3 regions of the Pseudoalteromonas sp. Isolate3 genome follow, and region 2 is predicted to be linked to each of the others. Evidence: predicted binding sites of a transcription regulator. Region 2 holds the regulator's gene; each other region holds the start of a gene.

Region 1 (10,540 bases), on a different contig from region 2:
CACATGTAATTAATAACTTAGAAGTTCATGCACATAATGATCAATCACATGGCAGCGTTAAAGACTATTTAATTGGTTTTGTTTTGTCAGTGGTTTTAACAGCTATTCCATTTTGGGCTGTGATGAGTGGCTCGTTTTCTAAAACGACCACTGCATGGTGCATCGTGAGCATGGCGATTGTGCAAATTTGGGTGCATTTGAAATATTTCTTACACCTAAACTTCAAAACAGAAGACGGCAAAGCAAGTTCATTGTCGTTTATCTTTAGTGCTTTAATCATCGTGATGGTGGTTGGTTTGTCGGTGTGGATCATCTACGAATCGAACGCCATGATGATGTACTAATAACAATTACTTTGTAATTGGTAAAAAGATTTACGAAAGGAGCTGGTTAGTCTGAGGTTGTGTCTCCAGTTCTTACAGTCTGTTACTAACTAGTTTCTTTCGTAATATTGCGTTTGTGCTGAAAATTAGAGGAGTCGAGGAAGTGTTTCGACGTTATTTAAATGTCACTAAACCTGGCATTATCATGGGCAATTTGATCTCTGTCGCTGGGGGATTCTTGCTAGCCTCTCGCGGTGATATTGACCCATGGTTAATGATCGCAACCTTACTAGGGTTATCTTTAGTAGTGGCATCAGGATGCGCGATCAATAACGTAATTGATCGTGATATTGATGTTGCTATGGCGCGCACTCGCAAACGCGTCACAGTAACTGGCGAAATGTCAGCAAAGGCAGCTATGGCACATGGCATCGTGCTTGGTGTTATTGGTTTCGGCTTATTAGCTGTGTATACCAACGTAGTGGCACTCTTATTTGCTACTTTTGGTTACGTCATCTACGTAGGTGTGTACAGCTTATATATGAAACGTCGTTCTGTGTACGGCACCTTTGTAGGAAGTTTATCTGGCGCAGTACCACCTGTAGTGGGGTATTGTGCCGTGACTGGGCAGTTTGATGCTGGTGCTGTGATTTTATTGGTTATGTTTAGTCTATGGCAAATGCCTCATTCATATGCAATTGCAATCTTTCGTTATAACGACTACCAAGCGGCCAGAATTCCTGTGTTACCTGTAGCGCAGGGGATCGAGAAGGCAAAGCATCACATTGTTTTATATATCGCCGTGTATGCGTTGGTTGTGATGTTATTAACCATTAGTGGTTATACAGGTTTAGCCTTTATGGCTGTAGCTTGTACAACGAGTTTTTGGTGGTTGCTAATGGCGCTTCGTGGCTATCGTCGCAATATTGATGTAAGCGGCTGGGCGCGCCAAGTGTTTGTTTTTTCAATTGTAAACATCACGGTTTTGAGCATAGCTATGGCTTTAGATTACCATTCGGTAGCTCCACAGCTACTTGTTTTAACTTAGAAAAAAGTTGCTAACATATCCCAATGTTACAGTAGCAAAGGCCCGGTTTTTTTCTCCACCGGGCCTTTTTTCTTTGTCGTTATTAAAAACGAGCAGCTTGCTCTACCACAATGCCATGACGAGCCGCTAAACGGCGATGGTCTTTATCATAACCACCACCAATAACGGTTGCGACAGGTACATTGTGCTCAAGGCAGCGCTTGAAGACTAAATGGTCGCGTTGCTCTATCCCTTGCCAGCTTATATCAAGTTTACCTAAACCGTCTTGCTGCCATACATCAACACCGGCATCATAAAGCACTAAATCTGGGTTTAGGGTGTTTAATAAATAACTCAGAGTATCGTCAACAACGCCTAAGTATTCACTGTCAGCGACATTCGGTGCTAAACCTATGTCTAAGTCGCTGGCTGATTTTCGAAACGGAAAATTCTTTTCACAGTGAATAGAGCAGGTATAGGCGTAGGGCTGATGTTCCAGCATTGCTGCGGTACCATCACCTTGATGAACATCTAAATCAAAAATAAGTATATTGGTCACTTCGCCACTTTTTATCAGGGTTTCGCTGGTGAAAGCTAAGTCGTTTACCATGCAATAGCCTGAGCCAAAGTCAGTATGAGCATGGTGAGTGCCACCGGCTAAGTGACAAGCGATGCCATGTTTAAGTGCTAAGCGTGCTGCTTGTAAGGTGCCAAGTGGGGCGGTAAAAGTACGTGCCATCAGCTCTTTTGACCAAGGTAAGCCAATGCGGCGCATCGCCTTTTCATCTAATCTATTATGCCAAAGGTCGTTGATGTAATTTTCACAGTGCACTAATTCAAGGGGCTCTGGGGTGCCAAGCACCGGCTGTGTTAGGTTGTCACTTATTAATCCAAGGCTTTGTACATGCTCATATAAATAAGCAAACTTACTCATCACAAAGCGATGGTTAGGATCGAAACTAAACGAGTAATTTGGGTGATACACCAAGGGTAAGTGGGGATTTAACTGCATAGCTCATTGGATAGCTGAATTTGCTACAGCATAACGAATCTACTGGCAAATGTTTACTCTGGTGCGTGAATTAAATGGCCTAACTCGCGATGTAATAATGCTTCATCACCCAAGTTTAGCTCAATCAGTCGTTTTAAGTGAGTAATACTATCAATATCTATATGTTCACAGCGAAGGCCTGCATGTTGATGCTCAATATGGCACAGCTCCACTTGCATTTTTATCTCGATATTTGACTCTGGCAGGGTAAAGATTAAGTCTGCCTTACTATGAATAGGCACTAAAAATGAATCACTTTTAGTAATAAGCGCACCTTGCAAAGATAGATCAAGTAACTGACAGTGGTAGTCGTTATCTTCGATGCGAAGGATCGCAGGGCAAGAAAATAATACCCGCGAAAACTCTCTGCGTTCATTCATAACTTTATCTCCACCTATATTAACTTAATGAGTATAGATCATTATGAAATTAGTGAGGGAAATGATTATAGCAACAAAAAAGCCCCTAAATCGGGGCTTTTTGAGTATCAGCTAATTAGCCAATTTTTTTGTATTTAATACGCTTAGGTTGTGCCGCTTCTGCGCCTAAGGTTTTCTTCAGCCACTCTTCGTATTCTGTGTAGTTACCATCGAAGAAGTTAATTTGGCCTTCGTCACGGTAATCAAGAATATGTGTAGCAATACGGTCAAGGAACCAACGGTCATGCGAGATACACATTACACAGCCTGGGAACTCTAAAATAGCGTTCTCAAGTGCACGTAATGTTTCAACGTCTAGGTCATTGGTAGGCTCATCCAGTAGTAACACGTTACCACCTGCTTTTAATAACTTAGCTAGATGTAAACGGTTGCGCTCACCACCTGATAAGTCTTTAACGAATTTTTGTTGGTCGTTACCTTTGAAGTTAAAGCGGCCAACATAGGCACGGCTTGGGAATTCAAAGTTACCAATTTTTAATACGTCTTGGCCGTTTGAGATTTCTTGGAAAACGGTGTTGCTTTCGTCCATGTCACCACGGAACTGATCAACGGTTGCAAGCTCAACAGTATCACCAACAAGGATCTCACCGCTATCTGGCGTTTCTTCACCACTTAGCATTTTGAACAGGGTTGATTTACCCGCACCATTAGCGCCGATAATACCTACGATAGCGCCTTTTGGCATTGCAAAGTTTAAGTCATCGATTAATACGCGATCGCCAAAGCTTTTCTTCAGACCTTTCACTTCGATAACTTGGTCACCTAAGCGTGGACCCGGTGGAATGAATAGTTCATTTGTTTCGTTACGCTTTTGGTAATCGTTTTGCTGTAGCTCAGAGAACTGTGCCATACGTGCTTTAGACTTAGCTTGACGGCCTTTCGGGTTTGAACGAACCCATTCAAGTTCTTGCGCGATTGATTTTTGACGTGCTTTTTCAGATTTCTGTTCTTGTTGTAAACGTAAATCTTTTTGCTCAAGCCACGATGAGTAGTTACCTTCCCAAGGAATACCTTCACCACGGTCAAGTTCTAAAATCCAACCTGCTACGTTATCTAAGAAGTAACGGTCGTGGGTTACAGCAACCACGGTACCTTCGTAATCGTGTAAGAAGCGCTCTAACCAAGCAACTGACTCAGCATCTAAGTGGTTGGTTGGCTCGTCAAGAATAAGCATATCTGGTTTTTCAAGTAGTAAACGACAGATCGCAACACGGCGACGCTCACCACCCGAAAGGTGTTCAATTTTTGCATCCCAAGGTGGAAGACGTAATGCATCAGCTGCACGCTCTAACACGTTGTCGATATTGTGACCGTCGTGCGCTTGGATGATAGCTTCAAGTTCGCCTTGCTCTTTAGCAAGTGCATCGAAGTCAGCACCGTCCATTGCATACTCGTTGTATACTTCATCAAGGCGGTTTAGTGCATTTTTAACTTCGCTTACTGCTTCTTCTACTGTTTCGCGAACTGTTTTGCTTTCGTCAAGCACTGGCTCTTGCGGTAAGTAACCGATTTTAGTGCCAGGTTGAGGGCGAGCTTCACCTTCAAAGTCTTGATCAACACCAGCCATAATGCGAAGTAACGTTGATTTACCTGCACCGTTTAGACCTAGCACACCAATTTTTGCGCCTGGGAAAAAGTGTAAAGAAATATCTTTTAAGATAGTGCGCTTAGGTGGCACAACCTTAGAAACTCGACTCATCGAGAATATAAACTTATCTGGTAACACCATGAAAGGAGCCTTCAATTTATAAGAAAAATTAACAGCGTATATTGTAGAGGCTCTGTCGCGTATACGTCAACGAAACAGGCTTTTATGGGCTTTGCTTTCAAACAAATAAAATTCATTTGGACATCTAAACATCTAGAGGTTGAAATTTCTAACTATCCGTTCATAATTAGCAGTCAGATAAGTATGCTCGGAGCCAGCTATGCCCATTACAGTAAAAGATGAATTGCCAGCCATTGCAAAATTACGTCAAGAGAACGTGTTTGTAATGCCAAAAAGTCGTGCTAAAACGCAAGAGATTCGTCCAATGCGTTTGGCTATCTTAAACTTAATGCCAAACAAAGTTGAAACCGAAGTGCAATTTATTCGATTATTAGCTAACTCACCGTTACAAGTTAATGTTGAGTTGCTGAGGTTGGATACTCATCGCACGAGTAGTAACTCTGAGCAGCATATGGATACTTTCTATCGTTATTTTTCAGAAGTGAAAGATAATAACTACGATGCCATGATCATAACAGGCGCGCCGCTTGCTCATTTAGAGTATGACGAAGTTGCTTACTGGGATGAACTAAAAGTTATTTTAGATTGGGCAGAGCAGCATGTTACGTCTACGTTGTTTTCGTGTTGGGCGGCCCATGCTGGGCTTTATCATCACTATGGTCTGAAGCGTGATCTGAAACCAAATAAACTCAGTGGCGTATTTACCCATAAAAGTTATTTTGATCATGCGGCACTTACCCGAGGCTTTGATGACACCTTTTTAGTGCCACATTCTCGCTATGGTCATATTGATATCGAGAAGATCAATGCCTGCGATGAGCTGGTTGTGTTAGCAGGCTCTGAGCGAGTAGGTGCCTATTTAATTAAAAATAAATCAGGTAGCCAAGTATATATTACGGGCCATCCAGAGTACGATGCCCATACCCTAAAAGGGGAGTATTTGCGTGACCAAGAAAAATCAGCTGATGCGCCTAAGCCAGAAAACTACTTCCCTGACGATAACCCAGATAACGAACCGTCGAAAACGTGGCAAAGCCATGCCTTTTTATTGTTTTCGAATTGGTTAAACTATTATGTGTACCAAACTACACCGTATGATATTAACTTAGTTAGCCAAGATGTAAGGACTAACAACTATGCCGAGTAATGCAGTGAATAAACGCGAACAATTAACCGAGGCGCTAAAACAGCGAATTTTAATCCTCGATGGCGCGATGGGCACCATGATCCAAGAACATAAATTAGAAGAACAGGATTATCGCGGTGAGCGCTTTAAAGACTGGCATGTACTTATTAAAGGCAATAACGACTTATTAAGCCTGACTCAGCCAAAAATCATTGCTGATATTCACCGTGCTTACTTAGAAGCCGGTGCCGATATCATCGAAACCAATACTTTTAATGCCACGACTATTTCGATGGAAGATTACGACATGGCTAGCCTTAGCCGCGAAATCAACCTAGAGTCAGCTAAGCTTGCACGCGGCGTATGTGATGAGTTTGAAACAAAAGATCCAAGCAAGCCTCGTTATGTTGCAGGCGTACTTGGACCAACATCAAAAACCTGTTCTATTTCGCCAGATGTAAACGATCCAGGTTATCGAAATATCAACTTTGATAAGCTGGTGGCCGCGTATGTTGAGTCAACACTTGCACTTATGGAAGGCGGTGCAGACCTCATTTTGATTGAAACTATCTTTGATACGCTTAATGCAAAAGCTGCTTCGTTCGCTGTGGAAGAAGCATTCGAACAGGCTGGTCGTAGTTTACCTGTGATGATCTCAGGCACCATTACCGATGCCTCAGGCCGTACTTTATCAGGCCAAACAACAGAAGCATTTTATAACTCAATTCGCCATATTAAGCCGCTATCAATCGGCCTTAACTGCGCCCTTGGCCCTGACTTACTGCGCCAGTATGTTGAAGAGTTATCCCGTGTTTGTGAAACCTTTACCTCGGTGCATCCAAATGCAGGTTTACCGAACGAGTTTGGCGAATATGATTTAGAAGCCCCTGAAATGGCAAAAGAAATTATTGATTGGGGCAAGTCTGGCTTTATCAACATTGTAGGTGGTTGTTGCGGCACCACACCGGCTCATATAAAGGCGTTTGCGAAAGGCCTTGAAGGTGTTAAACCTCGCCAATTACCTGAGCTTGAAGTGCGTATGCGCTTATCGGGCCTTGAAGCGTGTAACTTAAACTAGGAAACCGACATGACTGACCAAATTGCTGTATTTACTAACGTCGGTGAGCGTACCAATGTAACAGGCTCGGCTAAGTTTAAACGCTTAATCATGGAAGAAGATTACGAGACTGCCCTCGATGTTGCCCGTGAACAAGTAGAAAATGGTGCGCAAGTGATTGATATCAATATGGATGAAGCCATGTTGGATTCGAAAGCTGCGATGGTAAAGTTTTTAAATTTAATTGCATCAGAGCCTGATATCTCAAAAGTACCTATCATGGTCGACTCATCGAAATGGGACGTTATTGAAGCAGGCTTAAAATGTATTCAAGGTAAAGCCATTGTTAATTCAATTTCACTTAAAGAAGGTGAAGAACCGTTCATACGGCAAGCCAAAATAATAAAACGTTTTGGTGCCGCTGCGGTTGTTATGGCGTTTGATGAAGCCGGTCAAGCTGAAACCGCTGATCGTAAGTTCGAGATTTGTCAGCGTAGCTACAAAATACTTGTTGATGATATTGGCTTCCCGCCAGAAGATATTATTTTTGATCCAAATATTTTTGCTGTAGCAACGGGCATTGAAGAGCACGATAATTACGCTGTTGAATTTATTGAAGGTACGCGTCGAATCAAGCAAGGCTTACCGCATTGTAAAGTGTCGGGCGGTGTATCGAATGTGTCGTTTTCGTTCCGTGGTAACAACCCGGTACGCGAAGCTATCCACTCAGTGTTTTTATACCATGCGATTAAAGCGGGTATGGATATGGGTATTGTAAATGCTGGCCAATTAGCGGTTTACGACGATATCCCCGAAGAGCTGCGTAAAGCAGTGGAAGATGTGATCCTCAATACCGACCCCGGTGCAGGTGAGCGACTTGTTGAACTTGCACCAAAATACTCAGGTATGGCCCAAGCAGAAAAAGTTGAAGATTTAGAATGGCGTACATGGCCTGTTGAAAAGCGCCTTGAACACGCGCTAGTAAAAGGCATTACTGAGTATATCGACGAAGATACTGAAGAGTGCCGTAAGAGCAAAGCTAAGCCAATTGAAGTTATCGAAGGCCCGCTTATGGATGGCATGAACGTAGTAGGTGACTTATTCGGTGCGGGTAAAATGTTCTTACCTCAGGTTGTTAAATCTGCCCGTGTGATGAAGCGTGCCGTTGCCTATCTTGACCCTTTCATTGAAGCTGAAAAAGAAGAAGGCGCAACGAACGGTAAAGTGGTTATGGCAACCGTTAAGGGCGACGTGCACGATATTGGTAAGAATATCGTAGGCGTAGTACTGCAATGTAATAACTACGAGGTCATTGATCTTGGTGTGATGGTGCCGGCAGAGAAAATTTTGCAAACTGCTATTGACGAGAAAGCCGATATTATTGGTTTATCAGGGCTTATTACCCCTTCGCTTGATGAAATGGTGCATGTTGCTAAAGAAATGACTCGCCGTGGTTTTGAATTACCGCTACTGATTGGTGGTGCAACAACCTCTAAAGCGCATACCGCGGTTAAAATTGAGCCGCAGTATGATAAAGGTGTGGTTTACGTAAATAATGCTAGCCGTGCTGTGGGTGTGGTCTCTAATTTATTGTCTAAAGAATTAAAGCCAGCTTTTTTAGAGAAAACTAAAACTGAGTATGAAAAAGTACGTGAGCAACAAGCACGTAAAAAGCCACGTTCAAAACCAGTTACTTTGCAGCGAGCTCGCGACAACGCAGCTAAACTTGATTGGGACAACTACACGCCACCAGTGCCGAAAAGGTTGGGTGTAACTGAGTTTAAAGATGTTTCGATTGCTACTTTAAGACAGTACATCGACTGGACACCTTATTTCATGACTTGGTCAATTGCTGGCAAATACCCACGTATTCTTGAAGATGAAATTGTCGGTGAACAAGCAAAAAGCTTATTTGCTGATGCCAATGCAATGCTTGATGAGCTTGAGCAAACAGGTGCGCTACAGCCACTAGGTGTAATTGGTTTATTCCCAGCAAACCGAGTAGGGGATGACATTGAGATTTATACCGATGAGTCACGTACAACGCTTTTAACTACATCGTGTCATTTGCGTCAGCAAACGGAAAAAACCGACTTTGCTAACTACTGCTTAGCTGATTATATTGCGCCAAAAGGCACCCCCGATTACTTCGGGGCCTTTGCGGTAACTGGTGGTCTTGAAGAAGATGACCTTGCCGATGCCTTCGATGCTAAGCAAGATGATTACAATAAGATCATGGTTAAAGCAGTTGCAGACCGTTTAGCAGAAGCCTTTGCTGAGTATTTGCATGAGCAAGTGCGTAAAGAGTATTGGGGCTATGCGGTAGATGAGAATCTATCGAATGACGAACTTATCCGTGAAAACTACCAAGGTATTCGCCCAGCGCCAGGTTACCCTGCCTGTCCTGAGCATACAGAGAAGAAGAAAATTTGGCAGTTACTCGATACCGAGCAGCGTATTGGTATGAAGCTAACCAGTTCATACGCAATGTGGCCGGGAGCTGCTGTATCTGGCTGGTATTTTTCTCATCCTGAAGCTAAGTACTATGCTGTGGCGCAAATTCAAAAGGATCAGGTTGAAGATTATGCCAAGCGGACCAACATGACACTTGCAGAAGCTGAGCGTTGGTTGTCGCCTAATTTAGGCTATGAACCTGAATAGTAGTTAGTTATTAGCTTTAAATTTTAAATGAAACGAGCCAAATCTGGCTCGTTTTTTTACTGCTATATTGCCATTATTTTGTGCCCATTTTTTGATCATACTTTTTTATCTTTAATGCATTTTCATAGCTTAATTATTGGTAATTTCCTTCTAATTTAAATATTTGTGTTAAAGTTATTGAGGTTGAGCAAGGAGTCTAAGGTGGAATTGTGATTGATACTGTGAATGCAAGCGAGAGAGATAAAGCGCGATTCTTACGCGTATTTGCATTTATTGGTGCAGTGACCTCTTTGTTGATGTCGGTCACAAGTTATCAAGATGGCTACATCGCGTTAAGTTATTTATTAATTGTTGGCGTTGTAATTTTTGCTTTGCCTTTTTTAATAAAGGGGCGTGATCAATTTATCTCAGTACTCATGCTATACGCACTTTATGCAATGATGTGCTTCTTAACTGTCTCGGGTGGCAGCAATGGCACAGGGCCGTTATGGCTATTTATTGTATCTCCCGTGACCTTTTTTATTCGTGGCTTAAAGCGCGGTGCCTTTGATCTTATATTACTCGCCATTATTATCTCGGTGCTTTTCTACTTTACCGATCAATTAGGTTATTACAGTTATCCGAGCTACTACTTTCCTACACGGGTCATGCTGTGTTTCTCGATTTTATGTATTTTGGCCGGCTTCTACGAATATTACCGTAATAAATACAGTTTGCAGTTAATGGAGCAACTTAAGCTTAATCAAAAGCTTGCTCGCACAGACGCGATGACAGAACTCGCTAATCGTCGCTATGCAACAGAATGTTTGCAAGATGAGCGCTTTGGTGAAGGGTCAGTGTTTTTACTGATGGATGTTGATAACTTTAAACAAATCAACGACACCTACGGACATCAAGTGGGCGATGAGGTGCTGATATTTTTTGCTGATGTATTTAAAAAAGTGTGCGCAGAAGGAGATGTTATTTCCCGTTGGGGCGGCGAAGAGTTTTTAATTGTGATCCCGACAGGCTATGAACTTAGGGCCAGAAAAGTAGCTGAAAAAATCCATAAAAAACTCGCTGAAAAGCCATTTAAGAGTGGCCAGCATCGTTTTCATGTCACCTTAAGTATTGGCTTGTACGTGCG
Region 2 (10,540 bases):
TTTGATGTAATAGTTGCCCGTCATTTAAAGTAAATAACTGCCTTGCATCAACATCTTGCGCAGCGACACCGAGCTGATTTAGGTAAGCGGCCAACAAGCGCGCCGACCATACTTCACCATGGGCAAGTAAAGGCGCCTCAAGTAACTGCTGTTGACTAATTAATTCATTTAAAACCGCAAGCTCATCATTTAGCTGCGCCAACGCCTGTTGTTTATTCTGGCCTGTAAGTAATTGCTCAATTAAGGCTCGTTGATTGTTATCAATAAGCAATAAAATATCGCTAACAGCTTGCCTATCTTGCTGCTGGTAACTTTGCCAAAGTTTTACTAGAGTATCGGTTGTTTTACCTGATGCCGACACAACCACACAGTCACCCTGCTCTGTATTCGCTAGAACGATGTTAGCTACCGCATGATAACGATCTGCAGAGCTTAAGCTTGAGCCACCAAATTTATGAACAATATTTACCATCTCTTCTACCACAATGCCGTATGCGCAGGCGTTAACTTAAATGACGCGTTTTGTTGTGTATCTTGCTGTGTTTGTTTTACTTCAGCTTTAGCAGCTTGCTGGCCTTGACCTGGTTTTACTAAATTGAAAACACGGTCTAAATCTGCGATAAGATCTTTTACATCTTCAATGCCTACAGAAATACGGATCAAAGTATCGCCCACACCGGCTTCAAGGCGCGCTTTAGGCTCCATGCCTGCGTGGGTCATTGTTGCAGGGTGACAAATCAAGCTTTCTACCCCACCTAACGACTCTGCAAGGCTAAAGTCTTTAAGACTGGTTAAAAACGCTGCAGCATCGTTAATGTCGCCTTTAATATCAAAGCTCACCATGCCACCAAAACCACGTTGCTGTGCTTTAGCAAGCTCATGTTGTGGGTGAGAAGCAAGGCCTGGATAATAAACTTGGCTTACAAAAGGAGAGTTTTCTAAATACTCCGCAATCGCAAAAGCATTTTCTTGATGCTGCTTTAAACGCACATTTAAAGTACGTAAACCACGAAGCGTTAAGTAACTGTCAAATGGTGCACCAGTAATACCGATATTATTTGCCCACCAAGCAAGCTCATCACCTAGCTCTTGCGTAGCAGCAATCACCGCACCGCCAACCACATCAGAGTGACCATTAATATATTTAGTAGTTGAGTGAACAACAATATCAACACCAAACTCAATTGGGTTTTGCAGCGCAGGTGATAAGAAGGTGTTATCAGCCGCAACTAAAGCATCACACTGCTTAGCAATACTAGTGATTGCTTTAATATCTGTTAAACGCAAGATTGGATTACTTGGCGTTTCTATCCAAATCAACTTAGGTTTAATCGATAAAATTTCTTGGAGATTTTCAGATTTCGTTAAATCCAAAACTTTTAGTTTTAACAGGCCACGCTTTTCAAGCGAAGTGAATAAACGATAACTACCACCATAGCAGTCATGTGGGATCACTAAGGTGTCGTCACTGTTTAATAGCTGAGTCGCTAAATGCACTGCTGACATACCTGTTGCAGTAATAATACCTCTAGCGCCACCTTCAAGTTCAGCTAAGGTTTCAGCTAAGATATCGCGATTCGGGTTACCGCTGCGGCCATAGTCATACTGGCGCTTAGTATCAAAATCAGCAAATGAATAGGTGGTTGATAAGTAAATGGGCGGTACAACCGCGCCATGATGTTTATCGGCTTCGATGCCGTGACGAACAGTAATCGTCGCTTTATTTTTATCGCTCATTTCATCACCTATTCCTGAATTGGATGTTTAGACGTCTAAAAGGTTAGATGATCAAATATGAGAAGTCAAAGCATTTATTGCTCACACATAGAAGTTTATACATTTACACCACTAGATGGCTAAATAACTAGTATTTGACTATCTTTTTTAAAGAGATAGAATTTCCGCATCTTGCGCTGTGAATAAGGCGTAAATCACTGACAACCGAGGCAACGAAACAACTTATGGCTAAATGGAACGGTGAATACATTCACCCATATGCAGAACACGGTAAAAAATCAGAACAAGTAAAAAAGATTACCGTATCAATCCCACTTAACGTATTAAAAGTATTAACTGACGAGCGTACACGCCGCCAGATCAATAACCTGCGTCATGCGACGAACAGCGAGTTATTGTGTGAAGCTTTCTTACATGCTTTTACAGGTCAACCATTACCAAATGATGACGACCTTCGTAAAGACAACCCTGAAAAGGTACCTGAAGAAGTTAAAAGAATTATGCAAGAAATGGGGTTAGATATCCCAGTGCTTGATTCAGAATAAGTATTTCGGCCATCGGATCACCGCCGATAATCGCAGATATAAAAAAACTCAGCCAAGGCTGAGTTTTTTATTAGCGTTATACAATTTGAGTAATTAAGTTTAACGCATGTAATCTTCTGGCATCTCGATTTGCGCTACACCTGACTCCACTGCAGCTTCAGCAACAGCACGTGCAATACGAGGTAATAAACGCGGGTCCATTGGCTTAGGAATGATGTACTCAGCACCAAACTCTAGTGACTCAACACCAGCCGCTTTCAGTACTTCATTTGGTACAGACTCTTTAGCGATACCACGAATAGCGTGTACTGCTGCAATTTTCATTTCATCATTAATTGCCGTTGCACGCACATCAAGCGCACCGCGGAAAATAAACGGGAAGCAAAGCACGTTATTTACTTGATTAGGGAAGTCTGAACGACCCGTAGCCATTATTAAATCGTTACGTGCACTGTGCGCAACTTCTGGTGCAATCTCAGGATCTGGGTTTGAACACGCAAACACGACTGGTTTATCAGCCATTAGCTTAAGATCATCTGCAGTTAATAGGTTAGGACCTGATACACCAACGAATACATCAGCATCAGCAATAACATCTTGTAATGTACGCTTATCAGTATTATTAGCGAATAGTTGCTTATACTCGTTTAAGTCATCACGACGAGTATGGATCACACCTTTACGGTCAAGCATATAGATGTGCTCACGTAGTGCGCCACATTTAATTAAAAGCTCCATACAAGCAACTGCGGCAGCACCGGCACCTAAACATACAATAATGGCATCTTCGATATCTTTACCTTGTACTTCAAGGGCATTAAGCATACCGGCGGCAGTAACAATAGCTGTACCATGCTGGTCATCATGGAAAACGGGAATATCACAGCGTTCAATAAGCGCTTTTTCGATTTCAAAACATTCTGGTGCTTTGATATCTTCTAAGTTGATACCACCAAAGGTATCAGCAATATTAGCAACCGTATTGATGAAATCTTCTGTTGTGCGGTGTTTTACTTCAATATCAATTGAATCAAGGCCAGCAAAACGTTTGAATAGTAAGGCTTTACCTTCCATTACAGGTTTTGATGCAAGCGGACCTAAGTTACCTAAACCTAAAATTGCGGTACCGTTTGAAATAACCGCAACCATGTTACCTTTACCTGTGTACTTATAGGCATTTGCTGGATCAGCAGCAATTTCGCGGACCGGTTCAGCCACACCTGGGCTATAAGCTAAAGCGAGATCGTTAACCGTTTCGGCTGGCTTGGTTAGTTCAACACTAATTTTACCTGGAACGGGGTGAGCGTGGTAATGTAATGCTTGTTCACGAAAATCTGACATAACGCGATAGTATCCTGCAAAAAGTTAAAAAGTGAGAGAGCTTGCATCAGTACGATACCTGTAATGTATAAAAATTCCAAGTATTATCAGGTCTATCCTGTTATAAGCTATATCGCTTAATTTTAAAGGATTTCCCCACAATTTCTGTGCATAGTTGCGATTAATTAGACATAAAAATTCACCTATTTATGGCCTTTTAAGCACGTGTTTTTGTATTTTGTATGCACGAACACTGCAAATAGCCGAAATTAACCTAAAACCGCCATTTCAACGAAGTTCACAGCATTTAATTACGAAATTATTTAAAATTATTATTTTTAATAACTTTTAGATACCAATACGCTTAATTAAGTATTATTGCGGATTGGTATGCATTTATACAAAAAAGAATATAGCCAAGGGTTTACACTTTGTCTGCACAATTAGCGACATAGTGGGCATAACACTCAGAAATAGTTATGCAAAAGAAATAAGTGAAGATGGTAAGTTAGTGATGAGTTCAAAGTATACTTAATGAATTTTAGGTATAAAAAAAGCACCCTAAGGTGCTTCTTTTAACTAAACAGCAGAAATTACTTCTTGCTGCTAAGTGCACCGAAGCGCTTGTTGAAACGATCAACACGGCCGCCAGTGTCTAGAATCTTTTGCTTACCAGTGTAAAACGGGTGACACTCAGAACATACGTCTAAGTGGATGTCTTTACAAAGAGTTGAGCTAGTTTCGAATTTGTTACCACATGAACAAGTTGCAGTGATAGCTTCGTACTTAGGGTGAATACCTTCTTTCATAGGGAACCTCTAGTTAAGGCCGTATCGCTCTCCAAACCCGAAGTCTGGCACCATACGCAGTTAATACAATTAATAGGCCGCGTATTTTATAGCTCAAGTGACCTTGCGACAAGCTTTAAATTCATCTTTCGCTAAAAAAATAATCAAGTGGCCTGTTGTTCAGTATTTGTTGGTAGGTTTTTAACAGTAATTTTAGTACATTATCCTTCTATCTTTGTTTCAGTTGAGTTGTTATGCACTTTGTAGAAGTTGCCATAAAAGTCCCTTTACAGCGTACCTTCGATTATAAAGTTGAACAGCTGCTGCATAGCCCTGACTTAAAGCCAGGTATGCGAGTTCGTGTGCCATTTGGCAGTCAAAAAAAGGTCGCTGTGGTACTCGCTCTAAAAACATCAACAGAAGTTCCTGCAGACAAAATTAAAGCTATAATTGATGTAATAGACGACACACCAGTTTTATCAGAGCAGCATCTAGCCTTGCTAAAATTTACTGCCCGCTACTACTGTTACCCATTGGGTGAAACCATTCATACGGCACTTCCGGCTGCTTTAAGACAAGGCGAATGTCCAGATAAAACCAGTATTAATATGGTTGAGCTGACCGATAAAGGCGCAAAGCTTCCATCACTAAAAGCAAAAACCCAGTTGAGTTTATTAAAGCAGCTAGCCGAATCGGGCAAATCATCTGTTACTGAATTAAAAGCACTCGGATTTACAAAAAAAACCATCGACGGCCTACTCGATAAAGAATTGATCACTCAGTTTATCGAACATGATAACCAATGGCAGCAACGCGTGCCGACCGTTGGAAACAAACCAATTCTTAATAAAGAGCAAGCCGTTGCCTGTACCAGCATTAATCAAGCTTGCGGCTTTACTAGCTTTTTACTTGAAGGGGTTACCGGAAGTGGTAAAACTGAAGTGTATTTGCAATGCCTAGAAGAAGTACTTAAAAAAGGTCAACAAGCCTTAGTATTAGTGCCCGAAATTGGCTTAACACCTCAAACCGTTAACCGTTTTCGTCGCCGATTTCCTGATACACCAATTATGCTATGGCATTCAGCACTAACAGACAATGAACGCTTACAAACCTGGCGTTTCTGTGAAAAAGGCAGTTGTGCCATAGTGATCGGTACACGTTCGAGTATTTTCTTACCCTTTTTATCGCTTGGGATGATCATTGTTGATGAAGAGCACGACAGCTCGTTTAAACAGCAAGACACGTTACGTTATCATGCCAGAGATTTAGCCGCTTATAGAGCATACCAGCATAATATTCCACTGGTTTTAGGTAGCGCCACACCGGCACTTGAAACCTTACACAAAGCAATTAATAACAAATATCAGTTATTGAGTCTTACTGAACGCGCCCAAACCAGCACTGATAATCAGTTCCAATTAATCGATATGAAAGGCCAACCAGAACAAGCTGGTATTGCCCATGCCAGCCTTGCCTATATGCGTCAACATTTAGAGCGAGGCAAGCAAGTGATGGTGTTTTTAAACCGCCGAGGTTTTTCACCTACCCTCATATGTCATGAGTGTGGTTGGCTAAGTGAGTGCTCACGTTGTAGCACTAGCGCAACCTTTCATAAAGCCATTGGCCAAATGATTTGTCACCACTGTGGTGAGCAACATCAGGTGCCCCATCAGTGTCCAGATTGTGGCAGCACGCAGATTTTTCCAAATGGTAAAGGCACTGAGCAAATTGAAGAGTTTTTAACACAAACCTTCGCTGATATTCCGATTAGTCGTATTGACCGCGACTCAACCCGTCGTAAAGGCAGCTTAGAGAAAGCACTTGATGATATTAATCAAGGTGGTGCTCGTATCTTAGTCGGTACGCAAATGTTGGCAAAAGGCCACCACTTTGCCGATGTGAGTCTCGTTTTAATCTTAGATGTCGATAGTGGTTTATATTCCTGTGACTTTCGCGCGACAGAGCATTTAGCACAGCTAGTTACACAAGTGGCAGGCCGTGCTGGGCGAAGTGGTGAGCCAGGGCAAGTATTACTGCAAACTCACTTTCCTGAGCATCCACTACTACAAGACCTAGTAAATAATGGTTACCAAGATTTTGCCCGCTATGCACTCACAGAGCGAGAAGATGCGCAGCTTCCACCTGTCACTAATATGGCCATGGTTCGTGCAGAAGGGCATAACATTAATCAAGTGGTCGATTTTTTAACTGATTTGGTTCCTGTCCAGAACGTATCTGGTATACAATTGCTTGGTCCGATACCTGCGCCACTGGAACGTGTAGCAGGTAAATATCGCTTTCAATTACATATTCAGGCGCAGGAACGCTCTCACTTACACCAATATTTAGCGCAGATGGTTGACTATATAAGTACCAGTAAATTAGCGCAAAAGGTGCGTTGGAGCCTAGATGTTGATCCTATAGATATGATTTAAGGCCAATTAAGAATCATGGCACAACACGATTACATAAATAAAAAACCAGCAAATCGAAATAATAAAAAACAAGCCCCGGCAAAAAAGCCCTTCCCAATTTTTCTTGTTTTAATTGCGCTTATCTTAGTAGGCGGGTTTGGTTACGGCTTGTGGTATATCAAACATAATGCCGATCCTGAGTTAGTAGAGCAGCAAGCAAACCCAGTTAAAAAAGAAGAAGCTATCATTCCGCCTCCTAAAACGCCTGAGTTCATTAAGGAGATTAAAGAGCATGAAGTTCAAGTCGAGGTCAAAGAGATTGAACAAAAAGGCCCTTATGTAATGCAATGCGGCTCTTTTAGAACCATGGCACAAGCACAAACATTAAAAGCAAAAATCGCTTTTGCAGGCTTAGTTGCCGAGGTAAAGAAAACACAAGGCAGTAATGGTATTTGGTATAAAGTGCGCTTAGGCCCTTACGAAACCAAACGTTTAGCCGAAAGTGACAAGAATAAACTTAAACGCATCAAAATAATGGGCTGCGGAATTTGGCTTTGGACTTGATTTTAGTTCATTCACCCATATAAACACCTCATCAATCGCTTTTTACGAGCGGCTTCGCCGCTCGATGATGAGGAATAATCATGACCACTATTGTAAGTGTACGCCGCGACGACAAGGTCGTTATTGGTGGCGACGGCCAAGTTTCACTTGGTAATACCGTAATGAAGGGCAACGCCCGCAAAGTTCGACGTCTTTATAATGGCAAAGTAATCGCTGGTTTCGCTGGCGGTACTGCTGATGCCTTCACCCTTTTCGAACGATTTGAAAGCAAACTAGAAATGCACCAAGGTAACCTGACTAAGGCTGCCGTAGAAATGGCCAAAGATTGGCGTAGTGATCGCGCACTTAGAAAGCTCGAAGCACTATTAGCAGTCGCAGACGAAACTGCTTCATTAATTATCACCGGTAACGGTGATGTTGTGCAGCCAGAAAATGACCTAATTGCGATTGGCAGTGGTGGTAACTTCGCACAATCAGCAGCCACAGCGCTACTAGAAAATACCGACCTAAGTGCACGTGACATTGTAGAGAAAAGCCTAACAATTGCAGGCAATATCTGTGTATTCACGAATAATTTCCAAACTATTGAAGAATTGTAATAGGAACTGCCATGTCTGAGATGACGCCAAGAGAAATCGTTCACGAGCTTGATCAACATATTATTGGCCAAGCTAAAGCTAAAAAAGCAGTTTCAATCGCGCTACGTAATCGCTGGCGCCGTATGCAACTGAGCGACGATTTACGCGCTGAAGTAACACCAAAAAATATTTTAATGATTGGTCCTACTGGTGTGGGTAAAACTGAGATTGCTCGCCGCTTAGCCAAACTTGCTAATGCCCCTTTCATTAAAGTTGAAGCAACCAAGTTCACTGAAGTGGGCTATGTTGGTAAAGAAGTTGAAACGATCATCCGTGATTTAGTTGATATTTCAATTAAAATGACACGTGAACAACAAACTAAAAAATTTAAACACCGCGCTGAAGAAGCGGCAGAAGAACGCATTTTAGATGCTCTTTTACCACCAGCACGCGATACATTTGGTGAGTCAAAAACAGAAGAGAACTCTTCTACTCGTCAATCTTTCCGTAAGAAATTACGTGAAGGCCAATTAGACGACAAAGAAATTGATATCGATGTTGCACAAGCACAACCAAATGTTGAGATCATGGCTCCTCCTGGTATGGAAGAAATGACCAACCAGCTACAAAGCATGTTCCAAAATATGGGTGGTGATAAGCGCAGCAAGCGTAAGCTGAAGATCAAAGAAGCATTCAAACTATTAGTTGAAGAAGAAGCCGCAAAACTTGTTAATCCTGAAGAGTTAAAAGAGCAAGCTATCTTCGCGGTAGAGCAAAACGGTATCGTTTTTATCGATGAAATCGATAAAATCTGTAAACGTGGTGAAGCTTCTGGCCCAGATGTTAGCCGTGAAGGTGTACAACGCGATTTACTACCATTAATCGAAGGCTCAACGGTAAGCACTAAACACGGCATGGTTAAAACAGACCACATGTTGTTTATCGCATCAGGCGCATTCCAAATGGCTAAACCATCAGACATGATCCCTGAGCTGCAAGGTCGTTTACCAATTCGTGTTGAACTTGAAGCGCTTAGTGCTGATGACTTTAAACGTATCTTAACTGAGCCTCACGCTTCATTGACAGAGCAACAACGTGAGCTGTTAAAAACAGAACAAGTTGAGGTTGAGTTTACAGATGATGCAATTGAACGCATTGCGAAAGCGGCTTGGCAAGTAAATGAAAAAACCGAAAACATCGGTGCACGTCGCTTACACACAGTGATGGAAAAACTAATGGAAGAAATTTCATTTGATGCCTCAGAAAAAGCAGGTTCAACACTGACAATTGATGCCAACTACGTTGAGCAGCATTTAGGTGCACTTGTTGAAGATGAAGATTTGAGTCGCTTCATTCTTTAATCAACAATTTAGCGTTATAATCAAAAGCCTCCAGTTGGAGGCTTTTTAGTTTATAAATCGTACATACGAGGCTCACATGAAAGAAGTCACTAAAGTGCATTATCACAGCGTTAGCAAAGTATTAGATGTTCATTTTGATGATCAGACTATTGCTCAATTTAGTGCTGAATTTTTGCGTGTTCACTCACCTTCAGCTGAAGTACAAGGACATGGTAATGAGCCGATGAAACTAGTGCTTGATAAGCAGCAAGTAGGAATTAGCAAGATTGAGCCTGTTGGTCATTATGCAATTCGACTGGTATTTAGCGACAATCATAATAGCGGTTTATTTAGCTGGCACTATCTTAGCGAGCTACATGCTAACCATGACGAGCTTTGGCAGCAATACCAAGCTAGAGTCACCGAGCACGAAGCAAATAAGGACAGTGTGCCTATCAAGTTCGTGCCTTAATACCTATCAAAATGCCTCGATAAAGCACACCTAAAAAAAAGCGCGATGACGACACCGCGCTTTTTTTATATACCCAAACCACCTCAAGATGCGAGTTTCAGTTGGAATTAAAAGCGATTTAGGCAAGGCATTGATTGCAAGTAATAGTGGTTCTATTGTTCAAATCAATAACGCAGTATAAATCGCTTTTAAACCAACCCGTTGGGCGCTTCACAGGAACTTACTCTCATCCTTGTTACTTCTTAAAAGGGACTGACTCTTGCAAAGTAACGCCTTGATATTAATCACCTGTGAAACGCTGAATTCTGCATCTTGGGGTGGCTTGGGTATACTCATTAAACTTTAAACTTATCTATTGCCTGATAAAGTACACGCGCTTGCTCAGACACTTCTTCGCTAGTTTGTGCGTTAGTTGCCGCATGGCCTGATGCCTCTTGAGCGATATCACGAATACGTACCACGTTTTTGTTCACCTCAGAAGCCACTTGGCTTTGCTCATCGATTGCTGTAGCGATATGAGTACTCATATCCATGATCGTTTGAACATCTTCGGTAATTGAGCGAAGCAACTCACCGGCTTTAGTTGCCTGTGCTGCACTTTCGCCACCCTGTGTACGACATTGCTGCATAATGCTCACCACTTCTTGAGTGCGCCCTTGTAAGGTTGAAATGATACTCTCGATCTCTTGAGTTGAGTCTTGAGTACGCTGCGCAAGTGAACGTACTTCATCAGCAACCACCGCAAAGCCTCGACCTTGCTCGCCAGCACGTGCTGCTTCAAT
Region 3 (10,540 bases), on a different contig from region 2:
TGCATCGTTTGCTTCTAAGCCTTTTGAACCATCCCAAAGTGTTAAGTTTGAACCAGCAAGGTCAGCAGAGCCACCCATGAATTCTGGTAATAATGGACCAAACGCGTTTAATGCATTTTGTGATGCTTTACGAGTTGCTGGGTTTGCTGGGTTTGCTTGTAACTCTTCGATGTAAGCTTGTGACTTTTCAGCCCAATCAGCTGGTAACTCACCATTTGTACGGCGTTTAAACTCAGCAGCAAGTTCAGGGTACGCGCTTGCGTAAGCGGCAAATTTTTCGTCCCAGCTTGCTTCTAGTTGCTTACCTTTTTCTTTGCCATCCCACTCGCTGTAGATATCAGCAGGGATCTCAAATGCATCGCCAGTCCAACCTAGGAACTCACGAGATGCTTTAATTTCGTCTTCGCCTAGAGGTGCACCGTGACAGTCATGGCTACCTGATTTGTTAGGTGAACCGTAACCAATCACTGTTTTACAACAAATGAGTGATGGCTTATCAGTAATGCTGCGAGCTTCTTCGATTGCGGCGCGAATTGCATCTGGGTTATGACCATCTACATCGCTTACTACGTGCCAGCCGTATGCTTTGAAGCGTGCTGGTGTGTCATCGCTGAACCAACCTTCTACTTCACCATCAATTGAGATGCCATTGTCATCCCAAAACGCAACTAGTTTACCTAGGCCTAATGTACCGGCCAATGAACAGGCTTCGTGAGAAATACCTTCCATTAAGCAGCCATCGCCCATGAATGCGTACGTGAAGTGATCAACAATATCGTGGCCTTCACGGTTAAACTGTGCAGCTAGCGCTTTTTCGGCGATTGCCATGCCCACTGCATTTGTGATCCCTTGACCTAATGGGCCCGTAGTAGTCTCAATACCAGGAGCGTAACCATACTCTGGGTGACCTGGTGTTTTTGAGTGCATTTGACGGAAGTTTTTAATTTCTTCTAGTGGTAAGTCATAGCCACTTAAGTGCAGTAGAGAATAGATCAGCATTGAACCATGACCATTCGAAAGAATAAATCGATCGCGGTCTGCCCACTCTGGATTCGTAGGGTTGTGCTTTAGATAATCGCGCCATAGTACTTCCGCGATATCTGCCATGCCCATAGGGGCGCCAGGGTGGCCAGATTTGGCCTGTTGTACTGCGTCCATTGATAAGACGCGAATAGCATTTGCAAGTTCTTTGCGTGATGGCATGAATTCTCCTACCTTTATGTATTTGCGCTGGTTGTTTATGAAGCCCCATTCTTACTTATTGTAAGGGTACAGTGCAATTAAAAATCCGCATTAAATGCACCAATTATGGGCGTTTATTAAGAACAATACGTTATTAGTAATTTTAAATGGACGTCTAGGCGTAAAATTACTATGCAAACATATTTGTTTTCGATAAAATACGCCCCTTAATTTTTTAGCGCTATTACCGACGTTTGTGAAGCGCAATATTTGTGAGCAGAAATACAATGGCAAAACATTTATTTACTTCTGAATCTGTTTCTGAAGGTCATCCGGATAAAATCGCGGACCAAATCTCTGACGCGGTTCTAGATGCTATCTTAGAGCAAGATTCTCATGCCCGTGTTGCATGTGAGACTTACGTTAAAACTGGTATGGTGATGGTTGGTGGTGAAATCACAACTAGCGCTTGGGTTGATATCGAAGAAATCACACGTAAAACAGTACGTGAAATCGGTTACACGCACTCTGACATGGGTTTCGATGCTGACTCTTGTGCAATCCTAAACACTATCGGTAAGCAATCTCCAGACATCAACCAAGGTGTTGACCGTGCTCGTCCTGAAGAGCAAGGTGCTGGTGACCAAGGTCTAATGTTCGGTTATGCATGTAACGAAACTGACGTTTTAATGCCTGCACCAATCACTTATTCACACCGTCTAGTTCAGCGTCAAGCTGAAGTTCGTAAAAGCGGTGAGCTTAACTGGTTACGCCCAGATGCAAAATCTCAAGTAACGTTTGCATACGAAAATGGCAAGCCTGTTGGCATTGATGCAGTTGTTCTTTCAACTCAACACTGTGATTCAATCTCACAAAACGACTTAGTTGAAGCGGTAATGGAAACTATCATTAAACCGGTTCTTCCTGCTGAGCTTATCTCAAGCGCAACTAAGTTCTTCATCAACCCAACTGGCCGTTTCGTAATCGGTGGCCCAATGGGTGACTGTGGTCTTACAGGTCGTAAAATCATCGTTGATACATACGGTGGTATGGCTCGTCACGGTGGTGGTGCATTCTCTGGTAAAGATCCATCAAAAGTTGACCGCAGCGCTGCATACGCTGCACGTTACGTTGCTAAAAACGTGGTTGCTGCTGGCCTTGCTGATAAATGTGAGCTACAAGTTTCTTACGCTATCGGTGTTGCAGAGCCAACATCAATCAGTATCGAAACATTTGGTACAGGTAAATTAGAAGAAGCGCGTCTAATCGAATTAGTACGTGAGCACTTTGATCTTCGCCCTTACGGCTTAATCCATATGCTTGATCTTGAGCGTCCTATCTATCAACCGACTGCGGCTTACGGTCACTTCGGTCGTGAAGAGTTCCCTTGGGAGCGCACAGACAAAGCAGACGCACTTCGCGCAGCAGCTGGTCTGTAATAGGTTAGATAAAATAAAAAAGCGCTTCGGCGCTTTTTTTTATTTCTGGCTTATCTGATTTAAAGATAACTTATAATTTTTTCGTAAACTGCCACACCCCAGACTAAGGCTAGAATTAGCAACGCCAATGTCACTGCCGCTGAAGCCATATCTTTAGCACGCCCTGATAATACATGATACTCAATCCCTACTCGGTCAGTCAGTGCTTCTATTGACGAGTTAAGTAACTCGACGATTAATAGTAATAAGTAAGGAATAAACAGCACTAACCAATGATTCAAAGACTGTGCAAGCACGACTGATAAAGGTAATAAACACACCCCTAGGTAGATTTCAGAGCGAAATGCGGACTCTTCTTTAAATGCCGCTTTAAATCCTTTAACTGAACATTTAGTTGCTTTAAAAATGCGTCCAATACCAATACCATTTGGCTTATTAACCAAGGGAATTTTTGGTTCTTTCATGCTTTTCCTACTGCTCGCCTTTTAGCAACAAGTGCCACGCTATGCCCATATATTGGTTATATGCGTTGAATGTTGCGTCATCTATTTTTGCAAAAGGTGTGCTTTGTTTGTTGTAACGCACATCATATCGCTGCTTTTCGTTGATCAAATGATATTCATAAATCCCCGAAAAGTCACCTCGCCATAATTGTTGTCCTTTGCGAGCTGTCTGAAAGCCAAAAATTGTCCGGTCTGTTGTTGGTGATAATAGTGATTTACCAACGCTATAGAATGCACTATTTGGCTTTGCCACCAAATTCAAAATTGTAGGAGCAATATCCATATGGCTGGCCAGCTGCGGTTCTGCCTTTAGTTGCTGTATAGCTTGACCATAAAAAACAATGGGTACATGAGTGAGTTCATATAAATTAGGCTGGTCATGAATGTAACGACGGCTGTAATGATCGCCAGTAATAACAAAAAGTGCATCAGGGTATTGCGACTCCATCTTATCAACAAACTCTCCAAGCATATGGTCCGCATACCAAAGGTGGCCAAGTGTATAGGGCGACAAAAGTTCTGAGTTTAACTCTCGTAATGCTGAAGGGTAATCATCAATAGACTCCAAGGGGTAGCCATACTGTTTTAAATTTAAATTAAAAGGTCCGTGATAACTGGTTGTCATTACAACATTAAAGGTATTTTCTTTCGCTTTATTAGCAACCAGTTCGAATAGTTGTTGATCATCTATACCCCACACACCAGCTGAACCTTTACCTCCCATGTCTGCTGCTGAATATAATCTATCAACACCTTGTGATTTTGCGTATGTCCCAATATTCTGCCAAGACAATAACCCCCCATAAAAAAACTGGCTGCGATAGCCTTGCTGTTCCAATTGCTCGAATAACGACATTGGACTAGCTGGTTTTTGTGGGCCAATCTTGCTCATATTAACGCCTGCATAAGGAATGCCGGATAAGATGCTTGAAAGCGAGTTCATTGTGCTACTCGCTGCAGGCAATGCATCTGGGAAATACAAACCTTTTTCAGCCAGTTTTTGTAACTGTGTTGTAAGACCTAGCCCAAAATACTTTTCTTGCAATGGCCACGAATCATAACTTTCCATTATGATAAGAAATATTCTCGATGGCTGCGTAGTAAGTACGCCAGTTGTAGTATGCTTTAAATTAATTAGCGGTTCGCTAATAGATTGATCATTAGCTAAATAAGGATTCTTGGAGTTAGCGCCATGACTCTGAAGTTCATTATAATCTCTGATTGCGTATATAAAGCTTCTCAACGGATTTATGACTAAGTTATTGGCGAAAGGATCTGGTGTCACTGCAGACCATTTGCGCATTGCAGGGCGAGATTCAAAAGACCCTCTTACAGCACAAATTGTTAAAACAACCATGATTATAACAAGCACTGTGCGCTTGACTTTACAATCCGTAAACAAATTACTCAGTACATGAAGCTGATGCCGATTAATCCAATTGCAAATGTTAAATGAAAAATACAATAAAACACATAATGTAATGACACTACCCCATGGTTTATATTGCATAGCGACTGTCTTGAGAATTGCGGCCTGATCGTCATGCAGCCCTTCAAACATGAAGTAATTAAACTGACTACCATACTCAGCTATGTAGGTCACACTAACAACACATAGTAACACGCTTAAACTAAGATATATCTGAGCACTGTAATGACGAACACTAGCAACCCAATGCGATTTTCGAATTGGTTGTAAGAAACAGTTAAAAATAAATGGAATTGCTAAGCAAACACCAGCAGCAGCAGAATCAAAGGCAAAGCCTGCTTTTAATGTCGTTGCAAATGTATCGAGTGTTAAAGGACTACTAAGATGGTCATAAAAATAGAATAAGAAAAACACTCTAAATGCCATAAATAAAGTGACACCAGCTAGCCATAACATTGCCAACCGAGTATTTTCCTCAACAAAGGCATACCACCGACTTGTAGCAAACGGCTTAAGTTCCATAAATACAATATCCCTGTAATAAAAACGAAACAGAGTGTATTTAAAAAAGGAACAATTTCAATCAATCTTTTGTAATTATATGTAATATTTTTGTATTACTACTCAAAATGAGGGCATGAACCGATACGGCTGGGTGATTTGATACGAGAAAATTGATTATTAGCTAATTGTTCTCGGAGTGCTTCTAGAGTTTTATAGACGCTTTTTAACGACACTTTATTACTTAACCAGCGGGGAATTGAGCCACTTGGATCTGCATAGGCTTGATGGCGTACCAACAAATTGCTTTGTTGCTCTTCTAAACGCCAATAAGCGGTAAGGTCTTTAATACGCACAATGCCTGCAACTTCGGCTTTTGCATACGGTTGGCTTTTGATTTGTAACTCTGTTTTGTGTTCATCCAAAGCATGATAACAAGAGTAACTCACTAAATCTCGGTCTGACACCGGCCAAGGCGAATTAAAATGGGTGTAAACAAGCGTTTCCGAGGGGCTTAAGCGCTCCATTAAGGTCACGCTTTTTACATTTTCAAGCCAATTTGGTGCATTGTCGGTATCACTTAACAACGCCATAAAGTCACTTGCTTTGGCATTTTTAACCAGCACAGAGGCATTAATTTCTACAATGCCAGTGTCGTGTTTTTTATAGCTAACTTTAATATCGTCTTGCTGTTTGTAAGTTTTCCATTCGATAGGATTAGCAAATGCCGATAAACTCAACCATGCTAACCCAATCCATAGGCCAAAGCGCATTGATTTACAGCCAGTAAGGGTCTGTATTAAATGAAGCGTGGCGACTTTGCTCCATTGCACTCACTAAAAATTCAGACTTTTGATCAAGCCATGATTGAATTTTTGTCAGCTCTAAGTCGTCTTGTCCTGCACATAATTGCTTTAAGTACTCAAGGGTACTTAACTCATAAATACCATGCGAGATATCGACCCACGGCATACGAAACTCATTTCGATCTTCTCTATCGAACAAAGCCCCTAAGCAGTTGCCGCTAAGTAATGAGTTTTCAAGACGCGTGCGCAGTGCCAAATAATCTTTATCTGTAAACACTTGCTGCTCAGGAATGAGCTCGTGCATGTCGTGCCAATCTTTAGCAAATAAACGCTTAGCAATATCGGCAACCGGTTTTTCCGCAGCCTGAAACTCAGCTTGCCCCCATGATTTGCGCCATTGCTTTTCAATTAACCACGTCGTTAGCTGTAATAGCAAGCGGTTGTATCGGGTGCTATGGAATAGTGTTTCAATATCGTCAATGCTTGGCTGTAGTTCTTTTAAGTCATTAATAACCTGTGTGAGCTCTGGCGCACTGTTGATCTTTTTGTAGTATGCATGGCGCTTTGAAGTGTACGTTTTTAGCTGAATTGCATTTTCAACCCAAGCTAATTCACTTAATAACCACTTTAACTCAGTGCGCAATGATTCAGTGTCGTCTTTGCTAACAATGTCGTCAAAAAGCCAAAATGTATGACGAATTAAACGAATACCATCGGTCACACGCTTAAGCGTTTTTAAACTCGGTTTAATGAAGTAACACGCTTCATGTTTTTGTACAAAACGAATCGCGTAGTTGATACTTTCGATTAATGCTTGCTCTTGCGTAGCATCACGTTTTAACGGCACAAAGCCGATTGATTTACTTGCTTTTAATGGCTTGTCATCGGCAAGCCCATAACCACGTGCAGCTTTAGAATAAAGACCTAAGCGAACATGACTCTCACTAACTAATTTATCCGCTAATGCAAACAGTTCATTGCGGCTACCTTCGATAAGTTCGATTTCAAGTTCAGAAATAGGCTCAACCTGACCCGATGCAGCAACTTCACCTTTATCTAACACCACTTCAATTTTTGCACCATTTTCGGTTTCGAGTAACCATGTACGGCGAATGAAATTTGTACTAAAAATTGGGTATAGATTCTCAGCAATGGCAGACACTTGCATTCCATGCGGCCAAATAGCGGCATCAAAAGCAAGTAAATCAGGGCGATTACCTGTGAGTGGCAAGTTGTATTCAGGGCGCTGATGAAGACCACCAACCACTTCGCCGGCAAGTTTGATGGTTTGCTCACAATCACTATCGCAACAACGAGTGCGTAGGCCAATATCTAAAGCACGTAATTCTCGGCTTGGCGTATCGTAATAAGCATTTTGTAAGCTTCGCGACGGTTTATTAGTAACGGTTTTTGCAAATTGGGTAATTAATGCGGGGATCAGTGGAACAACGGCATCTGACACCAAAAACTTCAGTTCTATCTCAGTATCCATTCGTTTTGCGGAGTACATTTAAAATAAATAAGTGCTCAAAATAAACAAAGCAGCTACTTAATGCAAATTTTTTCCTGATTTTTGCGACCAAGTCTAATCACGGATTACAATATCAGCCTTGCTATTGATAGTTGAAATCCCTACTATCTCTATACTTAAAGAAATTATAAATTTAGCCACTTCTAGGCAAGATCACATTAACAAGGTAGATTGATGTTAAAACAGTGTATTTTTGGGTTGCTCCTTGCGGCCACCTCTTTTATTAGTTACGCAGAAGAAGCGCCAAGCAGCGACAGCCAAAACACCGCCTATATAGTCGATAACCTGTACACCTTTATGCACTCTGGTCCAAGCAAAAACTACCGTATACTGGGCTCAGTCGATGCAGGTACACAAGTTATGTTGTTATCGGATGAAGATAATGGTTACTTTAAAATTCGTGATGATAAAGATCGTGAAGGCTGGGTAGAAGCAAAATTCGTAACCGAAAATGCAGGTATCCAACAACAATTTCAAGCCCTAAATAATGATATGACGTTAATGCAAGAGCAACTTCGTCAAGCAGAGATTGAGCTGCCGCAATTACAAGAACAAAATAGAGCACTGACAGATCAAAACCTAGCACTTAGCAAGCAAATCGAAACCCTTAAGAACACCATCGAGTCTGAGCGTAATGCAAAACAAACCGCAAGTGCTAAAGAGAAACGCCAGCTATTAACTTATGGCGGTGCCATTGCATTTATTGGTTTACTGTTAGGCATTATCCTAACTGTAGTGTTATCTCGCCGTAAACGCTATGACGGCTGGGCATAACCGGTAAAACTGCAAAAAAGCACCTATTGGTGCTTTTTTTGTATCTATATATCGAATCTAAGTCCGGTATCTTGTTTAATTTTTTCGATAACCATATAAGTATGATGTGTACCAACCCCTGGAATATCAACTAAATCTCCAAGCACTTGGCGGTATTCATCCATATCTGAGACTCGCACTTTTAATAAATAGTCATAGCCACCAGCAACCATGTCACATTCAACGACTTGAGGAATATTTAAAATATACTCGCGAAACACTTTAAAAACAGATGTATTAGATGTCACCAAGGATACTTGCACGTGCGCTAACAAGCTCTGGTTAAGTTTACCTTCGCTAAGCTTTGCGTAGTAGCCTTCGATGTAGCCTTCTTGCTCTAAACGTTTTACACGGTCTAGACACGGGCTTGGGCTCAGGTTTACCTGTTTTGCGAGGTTTACGTTCGATATTCTGCCATTTTTTTGCAGAGCGTCTAAAATTGCTAAATCGATGCGATCTAACATGCGTAATCTATTCGGACTGGTCATAACAGAATTTTATGCGGCTAAGTTAACGGTATGCCCTGTAAATTATCGTAAATCGAAAAATTTAACCAGCATATTCTGCTGGATTTTAATTAGAATGCACGAATTATATCAATGGTAAGAAATGCAATTAGTTCATTTTTTAGACTCCACACACCAGAGGGTTACATATGCTATTTAATGGCGATTTGACAACTGAATGTCCAATTAGACAAAAGATCCGTGATTTCTACCGTATTGACGAAAATGCGGTTATTGATCACATTTTGCCTTTGGCTGAAGTAGGCGTGAAAGCGCGTAGCCGAGCGTGGGAACGTGCTCGTCAAATGGTTTTAAATATCCGTCGCGATCAGGATGGTCAAAGCGGTGTAGATGCACTATTAAATGAGTTTTCACTTTCAAGTGAAGAAGGCGTTGTTTTAATGTGTCTTGCAGAAGCACTATTACGCGTTCCAGATAAAGCGACGCAAGAGTCACTAATTCGTGACAAACTTGCTAAAGGTGACTGGAGCTCTCATTTAGGTAGCAGCGATTCTTTATTTGTAAACGCCTCATCTTGGGGTCTGTTAGTAACCGGTAAAATGGTTAATTACAGCGACAAATCGAAAGAGCAACAGTTCGGTGTGCTTAAGAAAACAATAGGTCGTCTAGGTGAGCCTGTTATTCGTAAATCTGTGAACTTCGCGATGAAGATCATGGGTAAGCAATTCGTTATGGGTCGTACTATTGACGAAGCAATTGAACGTGCAGCGGATAAAGAGCAAAAAGGCTACGTATATTCATACGATATGCTAGGTGAAGGCGCGCGCACCATGAAAGATGCTGAGCGTTACTTCCAAAGCTATATGACTGCTATCCACGCAATTGGTAAAGCGGCAAATGGCCGTGGTCCAATCAAAAGCCCGGGTATCTCAGTTAAGATATCTGCAATTCACCCGCGCTATGAATTCACTCATCGCGAGCGTGTTATCGCTGAAATCGTACCTAAGTTAAAAGAGCTTGCGCTTGCAGCGAAAAGCTACGATATCGGCTTTACTGTTGATGCTGAAGAAGCTGACCGTTTAGATATCTCACTAGATGTGATTGAAGCAGTATTTAGCGATGACGATTTAGGTAACTGGAACGGCTTTGGTTTAGCAGTTCAAGCATATCAAAAACGCGCTATTTTTGTAGTTGAGTGGGTTGCAGAACTTGCTCGTCGCGTTGGTCGTAAATTAATGGTTCGCCTTGTAAAAGGCGCATACTGGGATACCGAAATCAAAACGACTCAGCAAGATGGTTTAGATCACTACCCTGTATTCACACGTAAAGCGACCACTGACGTTTCTTACAAAGCGTGTGCTATCAAACTACTTGAAGCTCGTGATGTTCTGTATCCGCAATTTGCTACACACAACGCATATACTGCAGCAACAATTTTAGAAGTCGCGAAAGGCGACAACGAAGGTTTTGAGTTCCAACGCTTGCACGGTATGGGCGAGTCATTATTTGATCAAATCGTTGAGAAAGAAAAAATTCAATGTCGTGTTTACGCACCAGTTGGTCAGCACGAAGACTTACTTGCGTACTTAGTACGTCGTTTATTAGAAAACGGTGCTAATTCATCATTCGTAAATGCGATAGTTGATACCACTAAGCCTGTTGAATCACTATTACCTGATCCTGTCGAAACGCTGCAAGGTTTACGTAATAAATACAATACGCAAATTAAAATGCCAATTGATTTATATGGTGAAGAACGTGCTAACTCAAAAGGCATGGACTTGACTGACATCAATGTAATCACACCATTTAAAGAAAACCTTGATACGTGGTTTGAAGAGCATCGTATTGAATTAAGCGATGTGCCTG

The links. The regulator MetJ, encoded in region 2, represses methionine synthesis genes. The targets are predictions, from matches to a motif close to TAGACGTCTAGACGTCTA.
Region 1: a site for MetJ is predicted at 4,688-4,705, ahead of metA (homoserine O-succinyltransferase). Genes of this name have one in related genera too.
Region 3: a site for MetJ is predicted at 1,351-1,368, ahead of metK (methionine adenosyltransferase). Genes of this name have one in related genera too.

The regions. Positions count from the first base shown of each region.
Region 1 covers NZ_JAKEVN010000044.1:14,798-25,337, reverse strand. The annotation lists gene cyoD (cytochrome o ubiquinol oxidase subunit IV) at 1-344, shown strand, start outside; gene cyoE (heme o synthase) at 487-1,371, shown strand; gene L1D46_RS10645 (histone deacetylase) at 1,454-2,362, opposite strand; gene L1D46_RS10640 (PilZ domain-containing protein) at 2,416-2,781, opposite strand; gene ettA (energy-dependent translational throttle protein EttA) at 2,897-4,570, opposite strand; gene metA (homoserine O-succinyltransferase) at 4,770-5,717, shown strand; gene L1D46_RS10625 (homocysteine S-methyltransferase family protein) at 5,707-6,774, shown strand; gene metH (methionine synthase) at 6,784-9,414, shown strand; gene L1D46_RS20975 (GGDEF domain-containing protein) at 9,624-10,540, shown strand, end outside.
Region 2 covers NZ_JAKEVN010000002.1:4,534-15,073, forward strand. The annotation lists gene metL (bifunctional aspartate kinase/homoserine dehydrogenase II) at 1-472, opposite strand, end outside; gene metB (cystathionine gamma-synthase) at 478-1,737, opposite strand; gene metJ (met regulon transcriptional regulator MetJ) at 1,962-2,282, shown strand; gene L1D46_RS00820 (malic enzyme-like NAD(P)-binding protein) at 2,382-3,623, opposite strand; gene rpmE (50S ribosomal protein L31) at 4,196-4,411, opposite strand; gene priA (primosomal protein N') at 4,645-6,825, shown strand; gene L1D46_RS00835 (SPOR domain-containing protein) at 6,841-7,368, shown strand; gene hslV (ATP-dependent protease subunit HslV) at 7,449-7,967, shown strand; gene hslU (HslU--HslV peptidase ATPase subunit) at 7,979-9,307, shown strand; gene L1D46_RS00850 (gamma-butyrobetaine hydroxylase-like domain-containing protein) at 9,384-9,758, shown strand; gene L1D46_RS00855 (HAMP domain-containing methyl-accepting chemotaxis protein) at 10,094-10,540, opposite strand, start outside.
Region 3 covers NZ_JAKEVN010000001.1:24,838-35,377, reverse strand. The annotation lists gene tkt (transketolase) at 1-1,203, opposite strand, end outside; gene metK (methionine adenosyltransferase) at 1,470-2,621, shown strand; gene L1D46_RS00140 (diacylglycerol kinase) at 2,681-3,085, opposite strand; gene L1D46_RS00135 (alkaline phosphatase family protein) at 3,093-5,075, opposite strand; gene L1D46_RS00130 (START domain-containing protein) at 5,174-5,827, opposite strand; gene L1D46_RS00125 (CYTH and CHAD domain-containing protein) at 5,832-7,352, opposite strand; gene L1D46_RS00120 (TIGR04211 family SH3 domain-containing protein) at 7,566-8,165, shown strand; gene L1D46_RS00115 (winged helix-turn-helix transcriptional regulator) at 8,210-8,692, opposite strand; gene putA (bifunctional proline dehydrogenase/L-glutamate gamma-semialdehyde dehydrogenase PutA) at 8,860-10,540, shown strand, end outside.